Regions from separate parts of the Amycolatopsis ultiminotia genome, predicted to be linked through region 2. Evidence: riboswitches for the same ligand, from Rfam matches in the RefSeq annotation. Region 2 holds a riboswitch; the other holds the start of a gene.
What was found. Region 2 has a riboswitch for cobalamin ahead of ABD793_RS02270 (ABC transporter substrate-binding protein). Riboswitches for the same ligand answer to the same signal wherever they lie in the genome.

Region 1 (4,204 bases), on a different contig from region 2:
TGCTCGGCGACGACCACGGTGGTCCCCAGGTCGTGCACCAGCCGGGTGATCGCGGCCAGTACTTCCTCGGCCGCGGTGGGGTCGAGCGCCGACGTCGGTTCGTCGAGCACCAGCACGCTCGGATGCGCGGTGAGCACCGAGCCGATCGCCACCCGCTGCTGCTGCCCGCCGGACAACGTCCGCAATGGACGGTCGCGCAGCTCGGCGATGCCGAGCAGGTCGAGGGTTTCCTCGACCCGCCTGCGCATCACGTCCGGCGGCACGGCCAGCTGCTCCATCGCGTAGGCCAGTTCCTCCTCCACGGTGTCGGTGACGAACCCGGCCGGCGGGTCCTGTCCGACCACGCCGACGACCTCGGCCAGCTCGCGCGGCGGATGCTCCGCGGTGTCGAGCCCGGCCACCCGCACCCGGCCGGTGAGCCGTCCGCCGGTGAAGTGCGGGACGAGCCCGTTCATCGCGCCGAGCAGAGTCGACTTGCCGACCCCGGTGCGCCCGGCGACCAGGCACAGCTCGCCCTCCTCGACCTCGAAGCCGACATCGGTGAGCACCGGCCGGTGCGCCCCTTCGTAAGTGACGCCAACGTGCGAGAACTCGATCATCGGGCGACCTCCGAGACGAGCGCCGGACGCGGCGCGAGCCAGGCAGGCAGCACGCAGAGCAACACCGCCACCGCCGGCAGTACCGGCAGCTCGGGCCAGGTCGGCGGGGACGCCGGGGTCGCCAGCGTGACCGGATCGGCCACCAGCACGAGCACGCACCCGGCCACCCCGCACAATGCGACCAGCGTTTCCGGCAGCCGCCACGGATCGGGCCGGTAGGTCGTCCGGCGCACCTGCCTGCCGCCGAGCACGAATCCGGCGCCTGCCACGACCAGCCCGGCCAGCAGCATCGGCACCCCGAGCCAGGACGCCGAACCGTCCAGCACGCCGTACACCCCCACCGAAACCCCGACCAGCCCGGCGAGCACGCAGACCGCGATCAGCACCCGGACCCGCCGTCCGAGGTAACCGCGGCGGCCGTAGCCTCGCGAATCCATCGCCGCCGCCAGCTGCAGCGACCGGTCCATGGCGTCGGCAAGCACCGGCACGAAGATCCCCTTCACGAACCGCAGGCCGCGAGTCCGTCCGGCACGCAGCCGTCGAGCCCGCCGCACCCGCTGCACGCTCTCCACCAGCTGCGGTGCGACCGACAGCGCGACGGTGACCGCAGTGCCCACCTCGTACAACGCGCCCGGCACCGCCTTCAGCAAGCGTTTCGGGTTCGCCAGCGCGTTCGCGGCACCGACGCAGAGCACGATCGTGGCCAGCCGCAGGCCGTCGTAGCAGCCGCCGAGCAGTTCCTCGGCGGAGGTGGGACCGAGCAGTTCGATCCCGGCGGCCGCGGCGGGCAGCGGAATGGTGGGCAGGGTGAACAGCACGTGCCCACCGTCCTCGCCGCCGATCAGGATCCGGAACAGCACCCGGGACACCAGGATCACCGCGGCGACGAGTGCATACATCCGGAAGGCCAGCGCCCACGGCGCGTCGCCGCGGCGGGCCACCACCACGAGCCCGGCCACCGCGATCACCAGTAGCAGCAGGAGCGGGTTGGTGGTCCGGCTCGCGACGACTGCGAGCGCGAGCGCCCACACCCACCACGCGCCGGGATGCAGCGCACGGGGACTAGGCCGTGCCACGCCGGCGCCGGACCGCGGTGACCACCCCGGCCGCAGCGATCAGCACGACCACCACGATGCCGATCACCAGCCCCCACGGAAACCCGCTGTCCGAAGTAGCCGTTTGTGCCGCGGCGGGCGCGGGCGCGGGCGCGTTCGCCTTGCGCACCGGAGCCGTGCGCGGTGGCGGGTAGTCGGTGTAGGACTTGTCGATCGCGAAGGACCAACCCTCGAAACTGCCCGCAGGCGGCTGCCAGCTCTGCACACCGACCTGGCTGGCGGCCCACTTCCCGCCGTTCGTGGCGGTCCAGAAGCTCCAGGTGGCGTTTTCCGGCGGCATGTCGGTGCAGGACTGGTCGGCCGGTTTGCGCTCGATCCGGCAGATCAGCGACAGGCCGTACTTGCCGGTACCGGCCAGCTCGAGCCCGGCGTTCTGCAGGGCGGTGACCCCGTTTTCCTGCGGCCCCGGCGCGCAGCGGATGAGCGGATCGCCGCCGAGGCCCTGGAAGTCGACGACCACGGTGACCCCGTTGCCGTCCGGGCAGTACCCCTGGCTGCCCTTACCGGGCACGGTGGCCGAAGCCGTGCCTGCCCCGCTCAGCCCGGTGCCGATCAGAAGTGCGCACCCGGCGAGGACTCGCCCCCAGTGGCGCACGTGCAGGAACCGCATGTCTGATGAACCTCGCATCGATCGGACCACGACGGGCGATCCGGCTCACGGCCCGGAAGGGCCGCTCACGGTTGCGGGCCAGCGCCGGATTCGCACCGGCTTCCCCCGTTCGTGGCGTAGAACCTGTTGACGTTAACCCACCGCAGGTACCCATCGGAAGCGACGGCGGCCACACCTACACTTCCGGAGGTGGGACTCGGACAGCTGCGCGTCGGCCTCGTCGGAACCGGACCGTGGGCGACCACGGTGCATGCTCCCGGGCTGGCAGAGCACCCCGGCACCGTGCTCAGTGCGGTGTGGAGCCGCCGCCACGAAGCCGCCACGGCACTCGCTCAGGCCTACGACGCCGTCCCCGCCACCGACCTCGACGAGCTGTTCGAGCAGGTCGACGCGCTCGCCTTCGCGGTACCGCCCGCCGTGCAGGCGGAGATCGCGACCCGCGCCGCGGAGGCGGGCAAGCACCTGATCCTGGAGAAGCCGATCGCCGCCGACCTGGCCGGCGCACAGCGGCTGGCCGACGCGGTGACCGCCGCCGGGGTCGCCTCGCTCGTGATGCTCACCCTGCGGTTCGCCCAGCAGACCCGCGACTGGCTGGACGGCGTCACGCAGGCAGGCGGCTGGCGTGGTGGCGGCGCGCGGTGGCTGTCCGGCGCGCTGCTCAGCGGCCGGTACGCGACGTCGGCCTGGCGGCTGTCCGCCGAGGGTGGCGCGCTCGCGGACGTCGGACCGCATGCGTTCGACCTGCTCGACGCCGCACTCGGCCCGATCACCGAAGTCCTTGCGGCGCACCGTGCTGAAGACGACCTCTGGCAGGTGCTGCTCGCCCACAAGGGCGGCGCGAGCAGCACCGCGACGCTCACGCTGCGGTTGCCGGTGCAGCCGACAGTCGTGGAGGTCGCGGTGTACGGCGACCACGGCTACCGGACGTTGGGCCGCGCGGGTACTGCCGGCGACTCATACACCGCACTGCTGGATGATTTCGCGGCGATGGTCTCGAGTGGAATCACCACGCACCCGTGTGATGTGCACCGGGGTCTGCACCTGACCCGGATCATCGATCAAGCACGCGCGCTGGCCGGCTGACAAACCCGCATTCTCCCCTGTGGAGCAAGGGTTTTCCGCTCCACTATGGACTGCGCAAGCACGGAACTCCGTTTCGCGCCACCGGAAAAGTTCACCGCATAGTGCGGGGTCTGGACATGCCGGGGGGATCTTGTGCTGCGATGGTGATCTTGGGGGCGGGGAAGAAGCAGTTTCGGTGAGGGGTTCGAGAAGGGAAGCGCATGGGAGCCCTGCTGCGCGCCTTCTGGGGGATCATTCCGGCCACCGCGATCGCGCTGCCTTACGCGTTGCTCTGCTGGCCACTGCTCGCACTCCGGCGGCGCCGAAGAAGTGGCGCCAGCCTTGCCCACGCTTCCGCGACCGCAGGCGTCGACGTGCTGATCACGACGGTCGGCGGGCTGGTGCTGCTGCTGGTGACGATGCCGGTCGGCACGGCCGGCGGCAGCACACTCGACCTGGTTCCCGGCGCCGACCTCGGCACCGCGCTCTCCGGCGACGGTTCTCCCTGGCAAGTGATCGGCAACCTGCTCCTGCTGTGCCCGCTGGGTGCGCTGCTGCCACTGCGGGCGCGGCGGCTGCGCTCGGTCGGCCGGATCGCGCTGCTCGCACTCGCCGGTTCGGTGCTGGTGGAGGCGATCCAGCTGGTACTGCACAACGGCCGCGTCACCTCGACCGACGACGTCCTGCTCAACACCCTCGGCGCGGTACTCGGCGCAGCACTGACCCGCCCCGGCTGGCAACGCTTCGACCTGCCGGTACCGCCGATCCCGCAACAGGTGCGGCGAACCGTCTGCGAGGCCCCGGTCCAGCTGCACACC
Region 2 (4,204 bases):
CGCGATGGCCGCAGTGGCGGTGAGCGCGGCCCCGGCGGTGACCCGGCGGACGATCCGGCGATCGGTCGGTTCGGCCATGAACGGCACCTCCCTATTTACCTACTTAACTAGTGAAAGTGGATTGAGCGTAGCACCGCGGACGAAGGCGGTGTCAACGTGCTGGGCCGGGCGCCGCGACGCCTTGCCCGAACGGCCCCGCGCCGATGCCCGTACCGCGCACCGTGCCGGTCTCCCGGGCAAGTCGGCGGGCCGGCACCAGGGCGATCCGGCAGGCCGGTGCCAGAGCCGGTGGTGCGGTCCGGTCACCGCAGTGGCCGCCGGGTCGAGACGTGGCGGTCGCCGGGTCGGTGCGGGGCGCGGTCGCCGGGTCTCGCCGTGCCGGGTGTCGGGCCGGCGGCCGGTGATGTCGGCCACCTGCCGGGCGATTGACTGCCGACGTGGCCGGTCGTAGCGTTCAGCACGCGCGGCGGCTTCCCGAAGCCGGTGGGAAACCGGCACGGTCGCGCCACTGTGAGCCCTTCCCGGAGGGCGAGTCAGGTCGAGGGGCCGTCGCTTGTTCCACCCGCAGGGGACGCGTCATCCCGAAGGAGAACACGATGACCAGTATTCCGGCCGACCGCTCGACCCCGGTCGTCCTGCCTGTCTCGAAGGCCGTGCTGTGGCTCGGCCTGACCGTGCTGGCGGCGCTGCTGCTCTACTACTTCATCGGGGTGGACCAGGGCGCGGTGTCACTGTTCGGCAGTGACACCCACGTGCACGAGTTCGTGCACGACGCCAGGCACTTCCTCGGCTTCCCCTGCCACTGACGCGGCACATGGAGAAGAAACTCATCCTGCGCGGGCTGCTCGCCGGCGCACTCGGCGGGCTGCTCGCGTTCGTCTTCGCGCGGATCTTCGCCGAACCGCAGATCCAGGCGGCCATCGACTACGAAGCCGGCCGCGACGAAGCGCAGGCCGCGCTGGACAAGGCCGCCGGGCTGCCGATCGACTCCGAGGGCCCGGAGGTGTTCAGCCGGGCGGTCCAGGGCAATCTCGGCATCGGCGTCGGCCTGGTGCTGTTCGGTGTCGCGATGGGCGCACTGTGCACCGTGGTGTACACGGTGCTGCTCGGCCGGGTGGGCCGGGTCCGCGCCCGCGTGCTCGCGCTGCTGGTGGCGGGCGCCGGATTCCTGAGCCTGTACCTGGTGCCGTTCCTGAAGTATCCGGCCAATCCGCCCGCGATCGGCCACCCCGGCACGATCGGTGCGCGCACCGGGCTGTACCTCCTCGTGGTCGCCGCGTCGGTGCTGTTCCTGGTGGCCGCGGTACTGGCGGGCAGACGGCTCGCGCGGAAACTGGGCAACTGGAACGCGACGCTCGCCGCCGGGGCCGGATTCGTGGTGCTGTCGGCGATCCTGCTGGCACTGCTGCCCGCGCTGGGCGAACTTTCCGGCAATGTCGCGGAGTACGGCGCACAAGCCACCGAAACGCCGCTGCCGCTGAAGGATCCGGCGGGCCGGATAGTCTATCCCGGGTTCCCCGCGGACACGCTCTTCGAGTTCCGGCTGTATTCGGTGCTGGCACAGGTGATCCTGTGGGCCACGATCGGGCTCGTGTTCGGTCCGCTCGCCGAGCGGGTGCTGTACGGCGGCCGCCCGGCGAAGGCCGCTGCACCGGCGTGAACCTGCTTTCCGGGCTGGGGCCGTTCTTCGCACTCGACTCGCATCCACCGGGTGCGGAGCCCGCGCAACCGTGGCGGCCGCTGGCGGAAGTGCTCGACGACGGTCCGGTGCTGCGGCAGCGGGTCGCCGGGGTGCAGGAGGTGCTCGCGGCCGGCGGCGGCCGGGTGGAGCTGCGGGTTGCCGCGTCGGTCGCGCATCTCGGGATGGTGGCCCGGCTTTGCTCTCCCGCACTCGCACTCGCGGCGGGGCACGGCCGCGTCCCGGATTTCGCCGGTGCCTGGTGGCAGCCCACCGTGGGTGGTGCGGTTCCGTTGTCCCTGCGGGAAAACGCCATCGGCCGTCCGCCGGCCGTGGTGGCCGCGTTCGACGAGCGGATCCTGCAGGGCCCGGTGGCGCGGCTCGATCGCGCGGTGGCCGGTTTCTCACTGGCCGAGAACGTCCGGCGCGGGAACGTCGCGTCCGCGCTCAACGGGGCGGCCACCGTGCTGCGCTCGCAGCGTCCGGAGTGGACAGCCGCGATCACGGAGCTTCTCGGTGGTCTGGAACGACTTCCGGCGCTGGCCGGCACCGCGACCCGCACCGGTGGCCGGTTCCGCCGGCGCAGCTGCTGCCTGATCTACCGCGCCGCACCGGATCACGCGGGCCCGAAGTGCGGCGACTGCGTGCTCACCGGTTAGGATCACCGGGGAACGTGGAGGGAAGACCGGTGGAATTCCGGGGCTGCCCCGCAACTGTGAGGTCCGCTGCACGGGCCGGAGCCAGATACCTCCACGGGATCGGATAATCGGTCAGTGCCACGCGGGTGGCGCACGGGCCGGAGTACCGCCCGCGGGCGGTGCTTCTCCTGTGCTCTCGTGCCTGGTGCGGGCCCGGCGCGAGGGAGTCCGGCGATGGCATCGAACCCCGGCGGCACACGGGCGCTGAGCAGGCGCGGCTTCCTGCTGGGCACCGGACTGGCGGCGGGCACGCTGACGGGTGCCTGTGCCGGTCCGCAGGCCGCCGGCAGCGGCATCGACTCCTTCTCCGCGGTGTTCAAGGGCTCCGGCGCGGACGAAAGCCTGGACCCGGGCACCAGTCACCTGTTCATCGACGAGGTGCGGCTGAAAGCCTTGTACGACGGGCTGTTCGAGGTCGACGACACGATGCGGCCGGTGCCTCGGCTCGCCGCCTCCGCCGAGCCGAACGCCGAGGGCACCCGCTGGCGGGTCACCCTGCGCGACGCGCGGTGGCACGACGGAACCAAGGCCACCGCCGCGGACGTGCTCTTCACGCTGTCCCGGGTGCTCGGTCCGGCCGGGCGGCAGCCGTTCATCGCCGCCTCGACGCTGGACCTCGTCGATCTCGGGCAGTCCCGTGAGATCGGCGAGCGGACTGCGGAGATCGCGTTGAAACGGCCGTCGTTCGAGTTCCGCACCGCGCTCGCGGCTTACGGCACCCGGATCATCCGCAACGGCACCAAGGATCTGAGCCGTCCGGTCGGCACCGGGCCGTTCCGGTTCGAGTCGTTCCGGCCGGGCCGGGAGATGGTGGCCACTTCCTACGACGGTTACTGGGACGGTGCGCCGAAGATCGCCACGTTGCGCATCCTCGGCGCGGAGAACGACGCCCGGCTGTCCGCGGTGCGCAGCGGGCAGGCCGATTTCGCGGACGAGCTGACCCCCACCGCGGCGAAAACGGCGCGCGGCGCGGGGAACCTGCGCGTCCAGGCGACGCCGAACAGCGGGATCTACTACTTCGCCATGAAAACCGACCGGCCCCCGTTCGACAACGCCGACGTGCGGCGTGCGCTGATGCGGATGGTGGACCGCCAGGAACTGGTCACCGTGGCACTGCAGGGCGACGGCCAGATCTCCAACGACGTGTTCGGCAAGGGATTCCAGTACCACGCCGACGACCTGCCGCAGCACACCTTCGATCCGGATGCGGCGAAAGCCTTGCTGCGCAAGGCAGGTGTGCCCAACCTGACCATCGACCTGTTCACCGCACCCGCGGCAACCGGGTTCGTGGAGGCGGCGAACCTGTTCGCGGAGCAGGCGAAGCAGAGCGGTGTCACGGTGCGGGTGCGCGTCGGATCCGGGGACACCTACTACTCCGAAGCGCTGAAAACCGGGCAGCTGACCATGGGCCAGTCCGGACCGTTGCCCGTCCCCAACCACTTCGCCTCCCGCCTGCTGACCGGTTCCCCGCAGAACCGCACCAACTGGAGCGATCCGGAGTTCGACGAGCTGTACGCCACGGCGCTGGCCACTGCCTCCGAAGCGCGGCGGGCCGCGCTCTACCACCGGATGCACGAAATCCTGTACGACCGGGGCGGCTTCGTGTTCTGGGGCATCTCCTCCTGGAACAACGCCGCGCCCGCGGACTACCGGGCGATCCCCGCCGGAGTGCCCAACGCGCTGAACTGGGCCCGATTCGACAAGGTGTCCCGATGACCCCGCCGACGAAACTGACCGCAGGGCAGGCCCGGTACTGGCTCGACCGCTGGGATCGCCAGCAGGAGTACTACCTGCCCGACCGGGAAGAACGGTTCGCGGTACTCGGCGA

Region 1: it holds a riboswitch for cobalamin, as region 2 does, so the genes downstream of both, ABD793_RS23195 (hypothetical protein) here and ABD793_RS02270 (ABC transporter substrate-binding protein) in region 2, are expected to answer to the same signal.

Annotation. Positions count from the first base shown of each region.
Region 1 is NZ_BAAAZN010000010.1:123,774-127,977, reverse strand. Features, by position in the region: gene ABD793_RS23205 (ABC transporter ATP-binding protein) at 1-599, opposite strand, end outside; gene ABD793_RS23200 (CbiQ family ECF transporter T component) at 596-1,675, opposite strand; gene ABD793_RS23195 (hypothetical protein) at 1,662-2,324, opposite strand; cobalamin riboswitch at 2,342-2,480, opposite strand; gene ABD793_RS23190 (Gfo/Idh/MocA family protein) at 2,514-3,407, shown strand; gene ABD793_RS23185 (VanZ family protein) at 3,608-4,204, shown strand, end outside.
Region 2 is NZ_BAAAZN010000001.1:493,556-497,759, forward strand. Features, by position in the region: gene ABD793_RS02250 (hypothetical protein) at 1-78, opposite strand, end outside; cobalamin riboswitch at 451-565, shown strand; gene ABD793_RS02255 (CbtB domain-containing protein) at 597-806, shown strand; gene ABD793_RS02260 (CbtA family protein) at 815-1,660, shown strand; gene ABD793_RS02265 ((2Fe-2S)-binding protein) at 1,657-2,337, shown strand; cobalamin riboswitch at 2,307-2,447, shown strand; gene ABD793_RS02270 (ABC transporter substrate-binding protein) at 2,551-4,092, shown strand; gene ABD793_RS02275 (class I SAM-dependent methyltransferase) at 4,089-4,204, shown strand, end outside.